DNA from 3 places in the Psychrobacillus sp. 05T411 genome. Region 1 is predicted to be linked to each of the others. Evidence: riboswitches for the same ligand, from Rfam matches in the RefSeq annotation. Region 1 holds a riboswitch; each other region holds the start of a gene.

Region 1 (6,988 bases):
TCTCCTCCTTCCAATGAAAAATCAAAATCTGCCCACACTTGTGAAATAGCCTCGTTAAAATCTGCTAGGGGATGTTTCGAAAGCAAGCGTTCACGAAAATCGTCCATCAATTCTATTTCTTCCCCGATCAATTCTGCGATTCCTTCAACAGTTTGAAAGGCTCTTTTATATGGACTTGAAATGACGTGGTCGATTTGCAACAATTTCGAGAGATTCGTAATTAACTTTGCGTCTAGCATCCCGCGTTCTGACAATGGTCTGTTAAACTCATCTGATGAATAGGTAGAATGTGCGTGGCGGACGAAAAATAAATTTGTATTCAATATCTTTAAGCTCCTTAGTTTTCTTTCTTCATAAAGCATATTATTCGTCATAGAGAAGAAAAATTCCTTTAATCTCTTAAAGTAAATCTTATTGCTTTAAGCGAATATTTTAAATTGGTATGATTATCATGAAAGTTATCAGAAAAAGGAGTTGTTTTACTAGTATGGTAGTCAAAGTCGAGATCGGTAAAACAGGATTATTTGTAAATCCAGTTGGATTAGGTACAAATGCAGTAGGAGGACATAATCTATTTCCTAATCTAAACGATGAAACTGGAAAAGAAATCGTTCGTACAGCAATTAATAATGGAATTGACTTTTTGGATACAGCTTTCATCTACGGTAAAGGGAGATCGGAAGAGTTAATTGGAGAAGTCTTAAAAGAAAGTCAGAGCCGACACGAAATTATATTAGCTTCAAAAGGGGCACACAAATTAGAAGATGGACAAGTTTTTATAGACAACTCTCCTAAGTTTTTAAGAGAAACGGTGGAAAATAGTTTGCGCAGTCTACAAACTGACTATATTGATCTATTTTATATACATTATCCAGATGAAAATACACCGAAAGCAGAAGCAATTGGCACACTTCAACGTTTAAAAGAAGAAGGAAAAATACGTGCCATTGGTGTATCGAACTTTTCCCTTGATCAATTAAAGGAGGGCAACCAAGATGGATATATTGATGTCCTTCAATCTGGTTACAATTTATTAAAACGCGATGCAGAAAATGAATTTTTACCATATACGCTGGAAAAGAAAATTTCCTTTATTCCTTATTATCCACTTGCATCTGGCTTATTAACGGGAAAATTCGATAAGAATAGTACATTTGAAGATGGTCGTTCCAAAAATCCATTATTCCAAGGGCAACCATTTGTACAAAACCTGGAAAAAGTGGAGCAACTACGACAAATAGCAGGCGATAGAAATGTTGGAATTGCAAATATTGTACTTGCATGGTATTTAGCACAGGAAGCAATCGACGTAATCATTCCTGGAGCAAAAATACCGGAGCAAGTTTTAGCTAATTTGAAAACCTTAGATGTGCAACTTTCAACTGATGAAATTGCAGAAATTGATCGGATTTTTAAATAAAAACTAGCACAGAGCAAACGAATGCTCTGTGCTTTTCTATCGTTTATTCCCACTCGTAAGGTGTTTCTTGGTATACGTAATAGTTCAACCAGTTGGAAAATAATAAATGCGTATGGGAACGCCATGTATTTAATGGTTCTTTAGATGGGTCATCATTCGGGAAATAATTTTTTGGTACATCGATATCAATTCCTTTATCCAGATCACGGTTATATTCATCAGCTAAAGTTGTTGCGTCATATTCTAGGTGACCAGTAACCATAATATGTTTTTCATCTTTGGAAATGATCAAAAAAACGCCAGCATCGTCTGATAGAGAAAGTATATTTAATCTTGGATCGTTTTTAATTTTTTCATAAGGGATCGATGTATAACGAGACACAGGAGCGTTGAAAACATCGTTAAATCCGCGTACAAGATTAACCGTTAAATCAGATAAACGATGATTAAATACACCAAAGCATTTCTTTGGTAGTTCGTATTTATCGATTCCATAATGATGATACAAAGCAGCTTGTGCCCCCCAACAAATATGGAAAACAGATGTGACATTCGTTTTAGTCCACTCCATAATTTCCTTCATTTCATCCCAATAATTCACATCCTCAAACGGTAGATGCTCAATTGGGGCTCCAGTAATTATCAGCCCATCGTATTTACGATGTTTGATCTCTTCGAACGTTGTGTAAAACGTATCTAAATGCGTTTTACTTACATTTTTAGATTCATGGGAAGCCATGTTCATAAAAGTAACATTCACTTGAAGTGGTGTATTCCCTAATAATCTTAAAAGTTGCAGCTCTGTTTTTTCTTTCTCAGGCATTAAGTTTAAAATAATGATATTCATAGGACGTATATCCTGCCCAGTAGCACGTTCCTCATCCATCACGAATATCTTTTCTTTTTTTAATAAGGCCGTCGCTGGCAACTGTTTTGGTACATTAATCGGCATTTTCTTCCTCTTCCTTTCTATGTAACATCAATTACACCTCGGCGTAATTACGTCCAGATTTTGAATCGAGCTTGAGGCCTACAGGATGTCGCGAACTTAGACTGCCTTCTTTAACTCCTTTCAAAATCTGTGACATCCTCCGGAGGCTTTATCTTCGTCCAGCGGGCGTTTGAACACAAGCTGAACAGTAAACAAAACCGCATTCATCTCACCTTCTATAGAGATGAGAGTATTTTCGCTGAATGAAGATAAAAACCCTCTTTTCTCATGGATAAGAAAAGAGGGTGTAAGGATAGCTCTCAGTTCTTATCTCTCAAGACCAAAAATCTTGTAGGAGTTAGCACCTTTCTGACAATGTCAGAGGTTGCTGAAGCTTCACAGGGCCATGTCCCTCTGCTTCTCTTGATAAGAAGTATTTAATTGGTGTATTTATGTAATCTAGTAAATACTACCACGAGCAAAATATTTGTGCAACTAGTTAAAATTATTAGTAAAAATTTCTTTCTTAATGGATATTCTAATAGAAAGGTCTTTATTCATAATTTTTTCTTTTCTTTCATTTCAAGGATAAGCTTATTCAGGCGAAGTTTTATCGCTTTTTGTACGAGTTATTAATGTTACTGATAATTAACATAGGATACTTTATATTACAAAAAATAATATTCGACTTCTTTCCAATTATTCAAACGTGTGTATCTGTTTTCGTTCCTATTATGAGGAGCGGAAAATAAAATCCCCTCCCCGCAAAATGCATCTAAATTACTTGGCGTATCATCTATTAAATAATCTGCCCGAATGATACTTTTATCTCCACAAAAAACGAAATGCTTTTCATTCAAGAAAGGAAAATGCTTTTTCAACCATTGATATTTTGGTGCCAATGAAGCAGGAAAGTCCATCGCCGCGGTAACAATGAAAATCTCATATTGCTCATTTAATCCTCGCAATGCATCTTGACTTCCTTCAATCACCTCTAAATCGAGAAAAAAAGTTTCCTCTGCTAAATAATCATTCACTTTCTCCTTAAAACGTTGATCTAGCTCCGCTAATAGCTTTCCCTGAAGATGAATTACATTATAGTTTGAATTGTATTCTGCATTAAAAAGCTGCAAACATTTCATACTGAAAGCCGAAATAACTTCATCCATATCTATTGCAATGCGTTTCAATTTTCATTCTCCATCCATTTCTCCAATAATTTCTCTAATTGCTGCTCTTGTAGTTTTTTAGTTTCCATCAATCGCTCATAAGTCTCCCAATCATTTTCCAACTCTATTTGACTTCCTAATGTTTTGATTTCTAATTCTAATGCAGCAATTTCCTCTTCAATTGGTTGTTTTTGTTTTATCTTAGTTTGATTTGATTTAACTGATTCTTTTGTTTCCACGAGTGTGAGTGGGGATTGTTTAGTCTGTAACTCCTCCCATTTTCCACGTGCCCACTCATATGGACCTTCAAAGGTAGTTAGTTGTCCTTGATCTAACCAAGAAGTCCTTGGAAAAAGCTTATTTAAAAAGTATCGATCATGCGAAACAGCAAGAATCGTCCCTTGAAAGTCTTCTAGAGCATCTTCTAATACTTCTCTTGAATCGATATCTAGATGATTTGTTGGTTCATCTAGCATCAATAAATTTATATCCTGATGCATGAGTTGCGCAAGGCGAAGACGCATGCGTTCTCCTCCACTTAGATCACCTACTCGTTTAAACACATCAGGTCCGTAAAACATAAACTTTGCTAATATGTGACGCGCATCCCCCTCGAAGACATTCACTTCACTACGAAACACATCGATGAGACGAGCTTTTGGATCCGAGATTTGGTAATGCTGCGAAAGAAAGCCTACACGTACATTACTACCTAGCCGTGCACTCCCTTTATCTACTGGAACTTCTCCACGAAGTAAATTTAATATAGTAGATTTTCCAGTGCCATTACGTCCGACAATCGCTACACGATCTTTCCAGTACACATGTAAGTTAGCATGATGAAGTAACACTTTTTCATCGAATGATTTGCACACGTCCTCCATTATGATCACTTCTTTTCCGCTTCTCTCCGCGGTTTCAAAAGTCAAATCCATCTTTTTCGGGTCAGTTAGCGGCTTTCTTACCTTTTCCATCCGTTCTAAAGCCCTTTCCATATTTCTCGCTTGACGGTGTAAACCAGGATTTGGAGGAATGGCTTCATTTGCCCATTGCCTTAAACGTTTAATCGCCTCTCTCATTTTTTTAATCTTTTTTTGTTGTTCTTCGTATGCTTGAAACTCACGTGTGAGTCGTTCTTCTTTTTCAATACTAAAAGCAGAGTAATTCCCATGATAGACCGTTAGTTCACCTTCCTCTAAATCCGCCACTTTTGTTACAACTTGGTCTAAAAAGTACCGATCATGCGAAATAATGACAACTGTGCCAGTATAATTAACTACATATTCCTCCAGCCATTCCACTGCAAATAAATCCAAATGATTCGTCGGCTCATCGAGCAACAGTAAATCAGGCTTTGTCAGTAAAAGTTTGCCCAACATGATCTTTGTCTGTTCTCCACCACTCAAACTTAAAAAAGATTGTGAAACAAAATTGGATAACTGAAGCCCTTGAATCACTTTATCTAGTTCGGATTCCATTATATAGCCACCGAGGTTCGAAAATTCTTCTTGAACATTTCCATATGTTTGCAGTAGCTTTTCCATATCTTTTGGATTGGAGGTAGACAACTCCTTCTCTAGTGCTTTCATTTTCGTTTGCAATTCGTTTAATGTTTGAAAAGCACTTTTTAACACATCATAACCTGTGATTGCTTCAGAAAAAATAGGTATCTGTGCCAAGTAGCCTATCTTCGTTCCTTTTTTATAATGGATACTTCCTTTATCCGTCGCTTCTATACCGGCAACTAACTTAAATAAGGTCGTTTTTCCAGCACCGTTTCGCCCAACGATTCCAAGTCGATCCCCTGTTTTAATAGAAAGTGATAGATTATCGAAAATGGTATTTCCTCCGAGCATTTTACTAATTTCTTGTATTGTACATATCATATTGTTCGCTTCCTTTTCAATTAGATTTAATTCAGCTGGAAGCATTTTTCTGCACAAAAAAAGACTGCCTGAAAAGCAGTCTTTTCCATGTGTGTATGGTTCAGAAAGAATGACTTTATCAGCTGTGAAATTCATTTAATTTGCTAAAAATGGACAGACTGGTCCCGTTGTCAGCAATTTCATGAGTAATGGCACAAGATGTGGATAAAAATTCCAATATAAATCTATGTGCATTCACAGCGTTTTTCATTCTTCCTTCACCTCCGTTCAGTATAGTTAAATTAATAGTATCATGATTTTTCTAATAATTCAATGGATTATTCAGCTGGTTTTTCAAAAGTTGGATCATTCATATCGTCTCCAGTATCGGGTACACCAAGATCATTTTCTTGATTGACTTCTTCGTTTCCGGTGTTTGGAATATCTTTGTCACGGCTATCCATTTGCGTTTCGGGATTCGCAGGTTCATTTGAATCTCGATTAGAACCACACGCTGCTAGCATAAGCAATGAAACGAGTAACATTAGGCAAATTCTTTTGTTCATTTATTTACCTCCTATTTTTTCATTAGATTGTGCCAATTTTGCAGCTTTATACGAAAAGAAAAACTACCATTGTAAGTCGATCATTCTTAGTATAGAGATAGTGCGTCTTAAGCAAATGCAGTAAATCCAATAAATGAATAAGGGCAACTAATCGGACATAGAAAGCAACCAGTTCTATTCTGAAAGCAACTAGATCCGTACGAGGGCAACCAAATTGTCGGTGAAAGCAACCATTTCTTAAAATAGATCTTTACTTGGATTGAGACGACTCGGAATGTGACGGATTTTTTATAAACGATGAGATTTTTTGCATGTTTATTGGACAATCTTCTCTAGATAAATAGAATCTATACTTGTGCCGTAGCGCGCCTGGCTCATGACTGCCGCAAGCGTTCACCTGGCTACGCTTTATCACTATATTGCGTTTAATAAAAAAATCACCTACCTGATGATGTTTGTAAAAAGTTGTATATTCAATACAAATTGAATAATTCCCACAAAAAGAAAAACCCCAGTATGGTCACTGGAGTTTACACATCTTCTTATTCTTCTATATCGAAGTAAATTTCATCTTCATCACTGAATTCCTTGCCATTTTCAAATAAAACAGTCGTTCGTAAAATTAATTTGGAAACGTCCTCTGCTTCATCTGGTAACCATCTCTCATCTGGCATAATTTCAAAAGGAATCATTTGCATATCCTTGGAAGCGACGGATCCAACTAATTCAATTGAATGTTTGGAGATAATTTCGGAAACAAGTTCGTTTCTTACTTTAAAAACCTCTAGTTTAATATTCTCAACAGAAACATCGTCATGCACACCATCTATATAAATGGTACCAGATAGATTAATACCATGTTCAATATAAGGATGGTCAACCACTGTATCAATTTTAATCGATTGTACTTCTATAGAAGATTCAAACTTCTTTGCCATTACTCTCAATCCACCTTGTTATTTATATGCTCATATTGGTTTTCTAAATTAGGTTCATATTTATTGTAACGTCTTTTATATAAAGTATAAAAATGAGCA
Region 2 (6,988 bases), on a different contig from region 1:
ATATGCAACATTACTTTTAGGTGCTGAAGGCATGTTCTTATCTGGCTATATTAGTGAGCATGACTTGAAAATTGCGAAAAAGCTTGCCTATGTGATCGCTGGTGGAGAAGTTCCATACGGTACTTTAGTGGATGAGCAATACTTACTGAATCTGGAGCGGGAGGCGTTTTTAAGTTTAGTTGCCGATCCAAAATCGCAAGCAAGAATGCAACATATGTTAGTGAAAGGTAAGCCATTACGCAACTAAGTTTGTTGCGTAGGTGATAAAGGAGGAAAACTCATGCGTGAAGCAGTTATTGTAGCAGGTGCAAGAACACCAGTTGGTAAAGCGAAAAAAGGATCTTTGGCTACTGTTCGTCCAGATGATTTCGGAGCATTAGTAGTAAGAGAAACCTTAAAAAGAGCGGGCGGTTATGATGGACCAATAGATGATTTAATATTAGGCTGCGCCATGCCAGAAGCAGAACAAGGGATGAATGTAGCTCGTAATATAGGGGCTTTGGCCGGACTGCCTGATTCAACCCCAGCTATAACAGTGAACCGCTTTTGCTCATCAGGATTGCAATCCATTGCTTATGCAGCAGAGCGTATTATGCTCGGGCATTCCGAAGCAATTATTGCAGGTGGAATAGAGTCGATGAGTATGGTACCGATGATGGGGAATACAATTCGACCAAATGCATATTTAGCAGAAACAGCTCCGGAGTATTATATGGGAATGGGCCATACAGCGGAGCAAGTGGCCAACAAATACGGAGTGAGCCGGGCAGACCAAGACGCTTTTGCAGTTCGTTCCCATGAGCTAGCTGCAGCTGCTATTGCTGCTGGTAAGTTTAACGATGAAATTGTTCCAGTAGAAGTAGTGAAGCATTTTGTAGATGAAAATAATAAAGCTGGGGAGAAAAAGCTTTTATTTGAAATGGATGAAGGTGTTCGAGTTGGTACATCGATCGAAACGCTTGCAAAGTTGAGACCTGCATTTAATGTACGTGGATCGGTAACAGCAGGTAATGCTTCGCAAACTTCGGACGGAGCAGGTGCAGTACTTGTGATGGATCGTGAAGTTGCAGTAGCACAAGGTTTAAAACCTATGGCTAAATTCCGTTCGTTCGCAGTGGGCGGGGTTGCACCAGATGTAATGGGGATTGGTCCGATTGTAGCCGTTCCAAAAGCATTAAAACTTGCAGGATTAGCTATTGAAGACATCGACGTTTGGGAAATCAATGAAGCATTCGCTTCGCAATCTATCCAAGTTGTACGTCACTTAGGCATTGATATCGACAAAGTGAATGTAAACGGTGGAGCGATTGCACTCGGACATCCACTAGGGGCAACTGGAACGATCTTGACATTAAAAATGATGAGCGAGCTTAAACGACAAGGAAAACAATTTGGAGTTGTAACGATGTGTATTGGCGGGGGAATGGGAGCAGCAGGCGTTTTTGAACTTTTATAACTTCATTCAGCAAAAAATGACTGCTGAATGAAGTTATAGCCTCCGGCGGATGCCACAGATTTTTAGAGGAATTTATCGAGCAAGCTCGATAAAAATCTGAGTGCAATGTTTTCTGCGACGAGCTTGCGCAGGAGCAAATACGACGAGGCGAATTTGATTACAAAATAATAGGGGGAAATGAACATGGCGGAAGTAAAGGAAGTTATTAAAGGTGGAAGCTTTTTAGTAGAAGATGTGGATGCAAGCCGTATTTTCACACCAGAGGATTTTACAGATGAACAAAAAATGATTGCGAAAACTGCGGAGGATTATGTTAAAAATGAAGTATTACCTGTCGTAGAAAAACTGGAAAATCATGAGTTTGAGCATTCGGTTCGATTACTTAAATCAGCAGGTGATCTTGGCTTACTTGCAGCGGATATTCCAGAAGAGTATGGCGGGATTGCATTAGATAAAATTTCTTCTGCATTAATTGCGGAGAAATTATCTGTAGCAGGTGGTTTTTCAATTACACATGGTGCTCATGTAGGGATCGGAACATTACCAATCGTCCTTTTTGGTAATGAAGAACAAAAACAAAAATACTTACCAAACTCTGCTTCTGGTGCGAAAATCTCTGCATATGCACTTACAGAGCCAGGTTCAGGTTCAGATGCACTAGGAGCGAAAACTAATGCAAGGTTAAATGCAGAAGGGACGCACTATATTTTAAACGGTGAAAAGCAATGGATTACAAATGCAGGTTTTGCAGATGTATTTGTTGTTTACGCAAAAGTGGATGGGGATAAATTCACTGCATTCATCGTAGAAAGAACATTCCCAGGCGTATCCGTTGGAGCGGAAGAAAAGAAAATGGGCATTAAATCATCTTCGACTCGTACGCTTATTTTACAAGATGCGCAAGTGCCGGTAGAAAACTTACTTGGTGAAATTGGTCGAGGTCATGTCATTGCGTTCAATATTTTAAATATTGGCCGTTACAAATTGGGAGTTGGAACTGTTGGAGGTTCAAAACGTGCATTGGAATTAGCGATTTCTTATGCGAATCAGCGTCAACAATTCAAAACACCTATCTCTTCTTTTAATTTGACGAAACAAAAATTAGCGACAATGGCATCGAAATTATATGCAACAGAAAGCTTAATCTACCGTACTGTTGGCTATTTTGAGGACCGTATGAGTCAGTTGAGTGCTGAAGAACAAAAGGACGGAAAAGCAATTGCAGCATCTATCGCAGAATATGCAATTGAATGTTCGATTAATAAAGTCGTAGGCTCAGAAGTATTGGATTATATCGCAGATGAAGCTGTTCAGTTACATGGCGGATATGGCTTCATGCAAGAATACGAAGTGGAACGCATTTATCGTGACTCTCGTATTAACCGCATTTTCGAAGGAACAAATGAAATTAATCGATTGATCGTTCCAGGGACTTTCTTGAAAAAAGCAATGAAAGGCGAATTGCCACTACTTCAAAAAGCACAAAGCCTGCAAGAAGAGTTACTGATGATGATGCCGGAAGAAGTAAGTGATGCGCCACTAGAACAAGAAAAAGTTTTAGTAGCAAATGCAAAGAAAATTGGTTTACTAGCTGCAGGTCTTGCCGCACAACGTTTCGGTACAAAGTTAGAGGCAGAACAAGAAGTTTTAGTAAACATTGCAAATATCGCTAATAACTTATTCGCAATGGAATCTGCTGTTCTACGTACAGAAAAAGCAATTGGCCGTGACGGAGCAGAAAAAGCAAACCAAAAATTGCTTTATACACAAATTTTCTGCCAAGAAGCATTCGATGAGGTTGAAAAAGCTGCGAAAGAAACGTTAATCGCTTCTGTAGAAGGCGATACATTACGCATGATGCTTTCTGCGCTTCGTAAACTAACACGTTATACTCCATATAATGTTATTACAAAAAAACGCGAAGCTTCTGTTAAATTAATAGACGCGGAGAAATATGTTGTCTAATTAGCTCACTATAAAAATACAGGGAACCGTAGTGCGGTTCCCTGTATTTTTTGATATGATAAATAGAAAAAGGTGAGAAGTAATGACAATTCAATTTTTTGGATATCCTAAATGTAGTACATGTAATAAAGCAAGTAAATGGTTAAAAAACCATGATGTAGAGTTTGTTCAACATCATATTGTGGAAACACCTCCTTCTAAGGAACTTATAAAAGAGATGCTTTCTGCGAGTGGCTTGGAATTAAAAAAACTTTTTAATACAAGTGGCACGAAATATAGAGAGTTGCAATTAAAGGATAAACTACCAAATATGACGGAAGAAGAACAAATTGAAACGCTAGTATCGGATGGAATGCTTGTAAAAAGACCACTTGTCTTTGATGGTAAGCATTTGACTCTTGGTTTCAAAGAAGAAGAGTTTGAACATATTTGGACAAACAACTAAAGTAGCTTGTTTTTACAATAAAAATATGTGAATATTATAAGTGAATATATAACTTATTTGAGAGGGGTATAATTATGAGCACACCAAAAGAATTGAAATATTCAGAAGAACATGAATGGGTAAAAACAGAAGGTGGAAATGCGCGTATTGGTATTACGCATTTTGCACAATCTGAGCTAGGAGATATCGTGTTTGTTGAGCTTCCACAAGTGGGAGACGATATTAAAGCGGGAGATCCATTCGGTAGTGTAGAATCAGTAAAAACTGTTTCAGAACTTTATGCTCCAATAAGTGGAAAAGTTGTAGAAGTAAATAGTGAACTAGAAGATAGCCCTGAATTTGTAAACGAATCTCCGTATGAAAATGCATGGATGATCGTTGTAGAACCATCAGATGCTTCAGAAATTGATGGTTTATTGTCTGCGGAAAAATACGAAGAATTAATTTCAGAATAATAATCAAAACGCCGGTTAATTGTCGGCGTTTTTTTCATATACTATGTTAACGATATAATTAGGGAGAGAAGCTAATTGGCTAATGTTTTTAGTGAAAAAGTAATTCTCGTTGAAGGAAGGTCGGATAAGCTCCAACTTTTACGACTTCTTGATGAATCCCCAGAAATTATTTGTACGAATGGTACGATCTCGAACGTAAAACTAGAAGAAATTTTAAGCCCATATGATGATTTTCCCATCTATGCATTTTTGGATGCGGATAAATCTGGCGAACAAATTCGATCCATCGTCCGAAAAGAATATCCAGAAGCAATACATCTATACACAAATCCAATGTACTGTGAAGTGGCCAACACCCCTTTCAAAGTTTTGGCTTCTATATTGAAACGTGTTAATATTAAGGTGAAAAAAGAATTTTTACTTTAGGATGATGTGTTGTGAATGAATGGACGCGAGAACAGTGGGAGCACCATAAAAAGGACGGACAGCTTTCGCTATTTTATCTTTATACACCGATGTGCGGTACTTGCATGGTAGCAAATAAGATGATGCAAGTGATCAATGAATTAGTACCAAATCCAATAGGTCAAGCAAATATAAATTATTTAGAAAGCCTAGCAATGGATTATGAAATTGAAAGTGTTCCTTGCCTGTTGATTGCTAAAAAAGGACACGTATACAAAAAAATATACGCTTTTCAATCCGTTCCTTTTCTAGTTGAAACAATAAAAAGTATTGACGATGAATTGGTTATATGATAATATACGTTTTACTGAGCAATAAAATCAAATAGTGTTACTCTTATTAAGAGTGGTGGAGGGAAGTGCCCTACGAAGCCCGGCAACCGTCATGTAAATGAAATGGTGCCAAATCACACAAAGCTAATGCTTTGGGAAATGAGAGAATGGATAAGTTCTATTTAGATAGAAAACTTACTTCCCTTCTGCTCTTTTGCAGAAGGGATTTTTTACTGTTAAAGGAAAGGTGAGATTTACATGATTAGTTTAAAAGAAGTTTCGAAGAAGTTCCAAACGAAACAAGGTACGATAATTGCTGTGGATGATGTAAATCTTGACATAAAGCAAGGCGAAATTTTCGGCATTATTGGATATAGTGGTGCCGGAAAAAGTACATTAATCCGGTTACTCAATGGATTAGAGAAACCAACTGCTGGACAAATAATAGTAAATGAAAAAGAAATCACTTCAATAAATGAGGATAAGCTTCGTCAAGTTCGACATAAAGTAAGTATGATTTTCCAACATTTTAACTTGTTATGGTCCAGAACAATTGCAGAAAATATTGCTTTCCCACTTGAAATTGCTGGAGTACCAAAGGATCAGCGAACGGCCCGTGTGAATGAATTGATAGAACTTGTTGGGCTTGAAGGAAGAGGGAATTATTATCCTTCTCAGCTATCAGGGGGGCAGAAACAGCGTGTAGGCATTGCACGTGCCTTAGCAAATCGTCCAGAAGTGTTACTCTGTGATGAAGCAACATCTGCACTCGATCCAGAAACAACGGATGCTATTTTAGATTTATTAGTTAGCATTAATGAAAAACTAGGTTTAACGATTGTGTTAATCACACACGAAATGCAAGTCATTCAAAAGATCTGCAATCGAGTGGCAGTAATGGAAGGCGGGCGTGTTGTTGAAGAAGGCGACGTGTTAGAAGTTTTCCAAAACCCAGAACAACCAATTACAAAACGATTCTTATCACAAGTATCAGAAGTAGGACAAGCGCAGCAGACGATACAAAATTTAGTAGATCTATATCCCAATGGCAAGTTAATCAAACTCGTTTTCGTCGGAGAACAGACCGAGCAACCAATTCTTTCAAGACTCATCAAACAATTTGAGCTAGAAGTAAATATCGTTCAAGGAAATATTTCACATACAAAAAGTGGTGCATTTGGTACGCTAATTCTCCAAATAGATGGAGATGCAAAAGCGGTCGATGAAGCGATTCGATTTATACATGAACAGAAAGTAAGTACAGAGGTGATCAACAATGATTAATACGCTTTTTCCGAATGTTGATTGGCCTAAAATGTGGGAAGCAGCACTAGAAACATTATATATGACAGCAGTCTCCACTATATTAACTGCCATTTTTGGTTTAGCACTTGGGCTCTTATTATTTTTAACAAGTCCACATCAAGCATGGGCAAATAAGCTAGCCAACTGGTTGACAGGTGCTTTTGTTAATATTTTCAGGTCTATTCCGTTTATTATTTTAATCATATTATTAATTCCTATAACGATATTTTTAGTTGGTACAATGCGTGGTCCAAATGCTGCTTTTCCAGCTCTTGTCATTGGAGCTGCTCCATTCTATGCACGTATGGTGTTAATCGGTCTACGAGAAATCGATAAAGGAGTTTTAGAAGCGGCAAAATCAATGGGTGCCAAAACCTCTACTATTATATGGAAGGTTTTACTTCCTGAATCGATGCCAGCTTTAGTTTCTGGGATTACAGTCACTTGTATTTCACTCGTCGGATATACGGCAATGGCGGGAATAATTGGTGCTGGCGGTCTAGGAACACTCGCTTTTCTAGATGGTTTCCAACGCAGTAGAACGGATGTTACATTAATGTCCACGATTTTAATACTGATCCTTGTATTTATTATTCAATGGATTGGCGATATGATTACTACGAAA
Region 3 (6,988 bases), on a different contig from region 1:
ATCCTCTAGTGATATTTCATCGATTCCTACTACTTTTACGTCGTTCCAATTTGGCTGTTTACCAAAAGCGAGCGCACTTAAAATCATTAATTTACGGAATGCGTCTTGACCAGAGACATCATTATATGGATCTGCTTCCGCATACCCTAGAAGCTGTGCTTCTTTTAAAGCATCTTCAAACTGGCACTCATCTACACGCATTTGCGTTAAAATATAATTGGAAGTTCCATTTAAAATCCCTTGAATTTTCTTCACGGAATTGACTTGAAGTAAATTTTTCAATGTTTTAATAACAGGAACTCCACCAGCTGTAGTTGCTTCATACCCGACAAATACGCCGCGTGATTTTGCGCGCTCTTGTAGGGGGATACTATATTTAGAGAACATCACTTTATTTGCCGTAATGACATGACATCCTTTATCGATTGCTCGACATAAATAGCTATAGGCCGGTTCTTCATTGACAATTGCTTCAAAGACTACTTGAAGTCCTTGAACATTCATAATGTCCTCAAAGTCATCTGTCACTAGTACACCAGGCGTTTCTATTCTTTCTTTTGATAGGTTATTGACAAGAATAGCGCTAATTTCAATGTCCAACCCTAACGACTTCTTCAAGTCTTCTCTTTTTTCGTTGACAATATGATAAATCCCTTGGCCGACTGTTCCGAAACCTAAGATTGCTGCTTTTATTTTCGCCATACTTTCTCCTCCAACTAAATCTGCACAATTGAGCGTTTTTATATTTAAGATTGACTATTTTATATATTGTAGACTATTTGCGCCCAATTAACAACAAAATTCTATCTAGAGAGGACATTTGTTTTTTCCACAAGTACTTTATCAAGAGCATTTTGTAAATCTTCTACTGCTTCTAGCCCAACAGACAAGCGGATTAAGTCCTCTGTAACACCAGTTTTCACTAGATCTTCTGGTGTTAACTGTTGATGAGTTGTAGACGCTGGGTGAATGATTAGTGACTTAGCATCCCCTACGTTTGCTACATGTGACCAAATTTCAATATTATCAATAATGTGGCTACCAGCTTCTTTTCCACCTTTTACGCCAAAGTTTAAGATGGAACCAAATCCATTTTGCAAATACTTTTTCGCCAGTTCATGAGACGGATGGTCTTCCAATCCTAAGTAGTTCACCCATTCAACGCCTTCGTGGTTTACTAAGAATTCTGCAATTTTTTGTGCGTTTTCATTGTGCTTTGGAACCCGAAGATGTAGTGTTTCTAATCCTTGTAAAAACGAAAATGCGGCTTCTGGACTTAAGGAAGGTCCAAAATCACGTAAAAGTTGTACCCGTAATTTAATGGCAAATGCGACACTTGGTACATCAATTCCATATCGTAAACCATGGTAAGTTACATCTGGCTCTGTAAAACCTGGGAATTTATCCGAGTTCCAGTCGAAGTTTCCTCCATCTACCACGATTCCTCCGATCGTTGTTCCATGTCCGCCAATCCATTTGGTTGCGGAATGGATAACAATATGAGCTCCGTGCTTAATCGGGTTGGTTCCATACGGAGTAGCGAATGTGTTATCTATTAATAGCGGTACACCTACGTCATTTGCGATGGCTGCCACTTTTTCTATATCTAATATATTTAAACTTGGGTTACCGATCGTTTCTGCGAAAAATCCTTTTGTTTTGTCTGTCACTGCAGCACGGAAGTTTTCCGGATTAGTAGCGTCAACGAATTTTACCGTAATGCCGTAACGAGGTAGCGTATGTGCGAATAAATTAAATGTACCGCCGTATAAATTTTCTGCTGCAATTATTTCGTCTCCCGCTCCCGCAATATTCAAAATCGAGAAGGCAATTGCCGCCATACCAGAAGATAATGCTACCGCTGCCGTTCCACCTTCAAGAAGCGCCACTCGTTGCTCGAAAACATCAACCGTCGGATTCATAATACGAGAATAAATATTACCTGTTTCTTTCAATGCAAAAAGATTTTGCGCATGCTCTGTATCGCGAAATACGTAAGAAGTCGTTTTGTGAATAGGCACTGCTCGTGAACCTGTTACTGGATCTGGTTGTTGACCACCGTGCAAAAGAATTGTTTCTTTTTGAAGATTTGTCATTTTGAATTCCTCCTAGAAAATAGTTTAGATGGGCACATCGGGAGACAGGAGAGGATCTTTAGGACAAACAAAAACCCCTCTTCGATTAAGAAGAGGGGTGCAGTTTCGCATGTTCCTCCTCTTATCTTCCAAATTCGGGTAAACGAATTTGTAGGAATTAGCACCTTTCCGAGTTTAGAACTCGGTGGTTGCCGGGCATCGCAGGGCCTAGTCCCTCCGCCACTCTTGATAAGAGTATTAGATTTAGTTTTCCATCTTGATACAAAGTATAAGATTCTATCAATCTATTCGTCAAGTGTTTTTATGAAAAATTCTGAAACTTCTTTGTTATTGGAACGTTTAATGTATAGTAGTTATTAGATAGAGAGGTGATATGATGGCAGTTTGGATTTCGACTATATTAGTAATTAGCTACCTCGTCGGTGCAATCCACGGCTCGAAAGTTGCGCAGGCCTTAAGTGGCGTCAATATTAAAAAAGAAGGGCTTAAAAATTCCGGAGCTTCGAATGCAGCAATCGTTCTTGGAATGAAGTATGGAATTTTGGTAGCTGTAATTGATATTTTAAAAGGTGTATTTGTTATTATAGCTGTTCGCTTCTTTGTGCAACAATATAGCTCTTGGACTTCCGTGGAACAAGATTTATTGCTCTATTTAGCTGGGGCTGCTGTTATTTTAGGGCATAATTTCCCGATTTACACTGGATTTAAAGGCGGAAAAGGGACCGCTTCGATTATTGGTATTTTATTTGCTATTTATTGGCCAATTGGACTTATTGGATTTTTATTATTAATCGGTATGACTTTATTAACGGATTTTTTATTGATCGGTGTGTTTGTATTTTATGCAGTATTTATAGTGGCTTCCATTTGGTTTGCTGAAGGGGCCGCGCCTGTTGCTGTCGCGGGGTTTTTATTTGCCATGGCAGTTGTTTTACATATCGAAAATTTTCGTCGTCTAGCCCGTAAAGAAGAACCAAGAATATCCGCCTTCTTGAAGAAAAAGAAACCGTCCGTGTGAATGAAATGAAGAAAAAAATGAGGTGGATCGTGCTTATTCCTTTACTAGTAGTTGTTTCAGGCGGATTTGGTATGTGGATGGTCACAAGTAAATGGCTAGATGACGGGCTGGAGCCGAAAGCAGATGGTTCCAATGAATACGCAATCGTGCTCGGCGCAAAAGTGAAAAAAGGGAATGTCCCTTCACTAGCTCTACGCTATCGTTTGGAGGCGGCAGCAGCGTATGCTGTAGAGAATCCCCATGTGAAGTTAGTTGTATCTGGTGGACAAGGACCCGATGAAGATATCGAGGAAGCTGTAGTCATGAAAAATTTTCTTTTAGAAAATGGAGTAGCAGAAAATAGAATCATTGTGGAAAACCAGTCAACCTCTACTTATGAAAACTTATTGTTTTCACAAGAGCTGCTGCCAGACGATTTGGATTCTGTGACGATTATTACGAGTGATTACCATTTGCATCGTGCGAAAATGCTTGCTAGTAAGCTCGGTTGGGATACGGATGTTGTGGCTGCGGAAACACCGAAAGTGGTAGAAGCAAAAGTGCGATTGCGTGAACGGGCTGCTCTTTTGAAAACTTATATTGTTGGGAAATGACTCCGGGCTTATGTTCGGAGTTTTTTGTCGCGTTCGAATCTATTAATCTAATTTCGGGTAAATGCTGAAAATGTGCCTACTATTAATTTTATACTATATAAAGTATCATTGATTCTGTAAAAAGAAGACTAAAGGTTTTTTCTTTTCCGACTCTTCGGAATCAAGCGTTGACCTTCCCCATTATCAGGTAAAACAAATAACAAGGAGTGACTAGCATGAAATCGCAAATTATTGAATCTTTTGGTGATCCATCTGTATTTCAGTTTAAAGAGATTTCAAAACCTCAAGTAAAAACTGGACATGTACTTATTCAAGTAAAGGCTACAAGTGTAAATCCTATTGATACGAAAGTCCGAGCTGGTGCAGTTCCAGCCGTTGCGCCGGAGTTTCCAGCAGTATTACACGGAGACGTGGCAGGTTTGGTATGTGCAGTCGGTGAAGGAGTCACCGACTTTAAAATTGGGGATGAAGTGTTTGGATGTGCCGGTGGATTTAAAGGGACATCTGGCGGTGCTCTTGCAGAGTTTATGCTGGCAGATGTTGACTTACTTGCCCATAAGCCGAAAAATTTGACGATGGAAGAAGCTGCCGCTTTGCCTTTGGTTTCCATTACCGCTTGGGAAGCATTATTTAATCGAGCAAAGCTTATACCGGGACAAGATATCTTAATTCACGGAGCTACCGGTGGGGTCGGACATATCGCCATTCAGCTAGCCAAATGGGCAGGAGCTACTGTCTATACAACTGCCTCATCGAAAGAGAAGTTGGAGATTGGCACTCAACTTGGCGCTGATGTAACGATAAATTATCGAGAAGAAAGCGTTAAAGACTATGTACAAAAATATACAAATGGGAAAGGATTTGACCTCATCTTTGACACTGTAGGGGGTGAAAACCTTGATCGCTCTTTTGAGGCGGCAGCACCACATGGAACGGTAACAGCCATTGCCGCTCGTTCAACTCATGACCTCTCTCCCATGCATTCGAAGGGACTTTCTTTGCATGTTACTTTTATGTTATTGAAAATATTAAACAAAGATATGCATAAACATAATGGTGAAGTTTTGAAAAAGGTTGCAAAGGTTGTGGAGGAAGGGAAGCTGCGTCCACTTTTAGATTCCAAAATTTTCACGTTTGATGAAGTCTCCAAAGCTCATGAATATATGGAATCAGGTAAAGCAATAGGAAAAATTGTTTTGAAAAATGATTGGTAATATTATTTTGAAATGCTATTGATAAATCTAGTAAGTTCTAGAATTATTCAAAGAGACGCTCTCATTCAAAAAGCTTCCGTTATTCGGAAGCTTTCTTCGTATGGTACCCCTTCTCTCCATACGGCTGGAATTTTCAATACTTCTACTTGCTCAATTGCAAATGCGTCTTTTCCATATTCGTTCCACTCTTCTTGTCATTCTTTGTTTGTTTACATACCATTTTGAAAATAACTCTGATTATTTCAGTGTTACTTTCGTTTAAGAATATAGTCTGAATGTAGCTGTACTATATGCTATTAAATTGCCTTGTTCGTCGATTACTTTGCCATTTAAAATTGCTGTATGGTCCGAGCGATGTATAAGCTCACCAATTATTTCAGTTGTTCCTTCGAAGACACTATTTACAAACTTTACTTCCATTTGAATGGTTGATGCCGCCTTAACTCCTAATGTTCTAGATGTTATGCCCATTACTATATCAAGACCAGACATTATCACTCCCCCGTGCAACATGTCCTTCAAATTAGAAATATCGGGTCTTTTTTGAATTTGAATGATTACTTTCCCATATTCCACGCTTACACATTCAAATCCTATATACTTAAAAAAGTTAGATTGTTCAAACTCATATTTCAAAGAAGAAAAGTCCATCGTACAAACCTCCTAAGTGCTAATACTGCCATTTTATCATTGTTTGGTCGATTTTATTGCCATATTCGCTATAAAAGCACAAAAGCGCGCCTATGCGTCTCTTGTGCTTTCTACCATGCTATTAACTATTTTGATATTGTACTTTTTCTAAATGACGTTCCATTTGACCTAGGTGACTCTCTATATGTTTTATTATTAAATGATCGATTAAGAAAGACAGCGGTTTACCATCAAAATTTGGGTTATAGCTTGGTGCAGTGTTACTTAAATCTTCCGCTCGAACTTTACCTAAAGCTTGCTCTGTAAGAGAAATTAGCGATTCAAGGCGTGTAATTGCTTGTTCTTTCGAAACAGAAGTAACATAATTTTCTTCCACAGCAGCCAAGCGTCGGACATGCTCGTGGTTCCGCCCCCATTTTGCTCCTGGAACGATTAATAATGCTTCTAAATCGGCTACCCAGAATTCTACTGCTTCGTTGACATGACAAGCAATTTGCATAAGAGACCATTTTTCAGCTGATGGCTTTTTATATAATAGAGGTGCGTCTGTTGTTTCTATTAGACGAACCATTTGTTCAATAATTGATTGGATAATTGTTGAACTTTCTTTCAAAATTTCTAATGTCATAGTAAAATACTCCTTAGTGTCGGTTTTAAACCGTTATTTGTGATGCATTACAAATAAGCAAAAGAAGAAGGGAATGAGTGTAATGTCTAGCAATACAACCATAGGCTCTTTAACTTTAGGAATTCAAATTATCGACGCCGTGGCCCAAAGTGATATTCCTTTAAAATTTTCAGATATCCAAGAAATTACGGGTATTTCCAAAAGTAATTTATACAAATATTTAAATACATTAACGCAAATGGACTTATTATATCGTGATCAGAAACGGGGATATTTTTCATTAGGCTATAAATTTTTAGAATACGGAACAGCAGCATCGCAAAATGCTGATTTTATAGGAAGATTAACTCCATATTTTAAAGAAATTAGTAAACTGACGAGTATGACCACTCTATTAGCAACTTGGATTAATGACGGACCCGTTATTACGAATATTTGGAATACCAATTACGGGTTAAATATTGGTGCCCAGATAGGCACAAAATTACCATTATCCTCAGCTTCCGGTAAAATATTTGCGGCTTATGCCAATTCATTGGAAATAACAAATTGGATTGAACAAGAACAACGATCAATTGATCAATTTAACATAGCTAAATTTCAACGTGAGCTAAAGCAAATAAGGACGGAACATTTTACTTATTCCTATGAGCCACTTGTGCGTCATGTATCGTCTATCGGCTTTCCAATTCTTAACTACAAACATGAGCTTGTAGGTGCTTTTTCTGTTGTCGGTTTTACTGAAGACGTACCTAGTGCCTTCGATTCAGAAATTATCCAACGTATTA

The links. A riboswitch is a leader RNA that binds a small molecule or an ion and turns the genes downstream of it on or off. The one in region 1 is predicted to bind S-adenosylmethionine.
Region 2: it holds a riboswitch for S-adenosylmethionine, as region 1 does, so the genes downstream of both, AC1DFT_RS01660 (methionine ABC transporter ATP-binding protein) here and metA (homoserine O-acetyltransferase MetA) in region 1, are expected to answer to the same signal.
Region 3: it holds a riboswitch for S-adenosylmethionine, as region 1 does, so the genes downstream of both, AC1DFT_RS09485 (O-acetylhomoserine aminocarboxypropyltransferase/cysteine synthase family protein) here and metA (homoserine O-acetyltransferase MetA) in region 1, are expected to answer to the same signal.

Annotation. Positions count from the first base shown of each region.
Region 1 is NZ_JBFTLO010000001.1:25,159-32,146, reverse strand. It holds gene AC1DFT_RS00155 (histidine phosphatase family protein) at 1-323, opposite strand, end outside; gene AC1DFT_RS00150 (aldo/keto reductase) at 488-1,420, shown strand; gene metA (homoserine O-acetyltransferase MetA) at 1,464-2,372, opposite strand; SAM riboswitch class I at 2,676-2,784, opposite strand; gene AC1DFT_RS00140 (5' nucleotidase, NT5C type) at 3,020-3,541, opposite strand; gene abc-f (ribosomal protection-like ABC-F family protein) at 3,538-5,406, opposite strand; gene AC1DFT_RS00130 (RAxF-45 family protein) at 5,525-5,656, opposite strand; gene AC1DFT_RS00125 (hypothetical protein) at 5,724-5,951, opposite strand; gene AC1DFT_RS00120 (sporulation protein) at 6,494-6,889, opposite strand; gene AC1DFT_RS00115 (AI-2E family transporter) at 6,895-6,988, opposite strand, start outside.
Region 2 is NZ_JBFTLO010000002.1:23,640-30,627, reverse strand. It holds gene AC1DFT_RS01695 (3-hydroxyacyl-CoA dehydrogenase/enoyl-CoA hydratase family protein) at 1-247, shown strand, start outside; gene AC1DFT_RS01690 (acetyl-CoA C-acetyltransferase) at 281-1,456, shown strand; gene AC1DFT_RS01685 (acyl-CoA dehydrogenase family protein) at 1,640-3,421, shown strand; gene AC1DFT_RS01680 (arsenate reductase family protein) at 3,504-3,866, shown strand; gene gcvH (glycine cleavage system protein GcvH) at 3,941-4,321, shown strand; gene AC1DFT_RS01670 (toprim domain-containing protein) at 4,397-4,747, shown strand; gene AC1DFT_RS01665 (thioredoxin family protein) at 4,759-5,079, shown strand; SAM riboswitch class I at 5,120-5,224, shown strand; gene AC1DFT_RS01660 (methionine ABC transporter ATP-binding protein) at 5,317-6,342, shown strand; gene AC1DFT_RS01655 (methionine ABC transporter permease) at 6,335-6,988, shown strand, end outside.
Region 3 is NZ_JBFTLO010000009.1:42,702-49,689, forward strand. It holds gene AC1DFT_RS09480 (homoserine dehydrogenase) at 1-702, opposite strand, end outside; gene AC1DFT_RS09485 (O-acetylhomoserine aminocarboxypropyltransferase/cysteine synthase family protein) at 804-2,096, opposite strand; SAM riboswitch class I at 2,215-2,331, opposite strand; gene AC1DFT_RS09490 (glycerol-3-phosphate acyltransferase) at 2,473-3,114, shown strand; gene AC1DFT_RS09495 (YdcF family protein) at 3,144-3,707, shown strand; gene AC1DFT_RS09500 (zinc-dependent alcohol dehydrogenase family protein) at 3,923-4,921, shown strand; gene AC1DFT_RS09505 (PaaI family thioesterase) at 5,180-5,572, opposite strand; gene AC1DFT_RS09510 (DinB family protein) at 5,694-6,200, opposite strand; gene AC1DFT_RS09515 (IclR family transcriptional regulator) at 6,283-6,988, shown strand, end outside.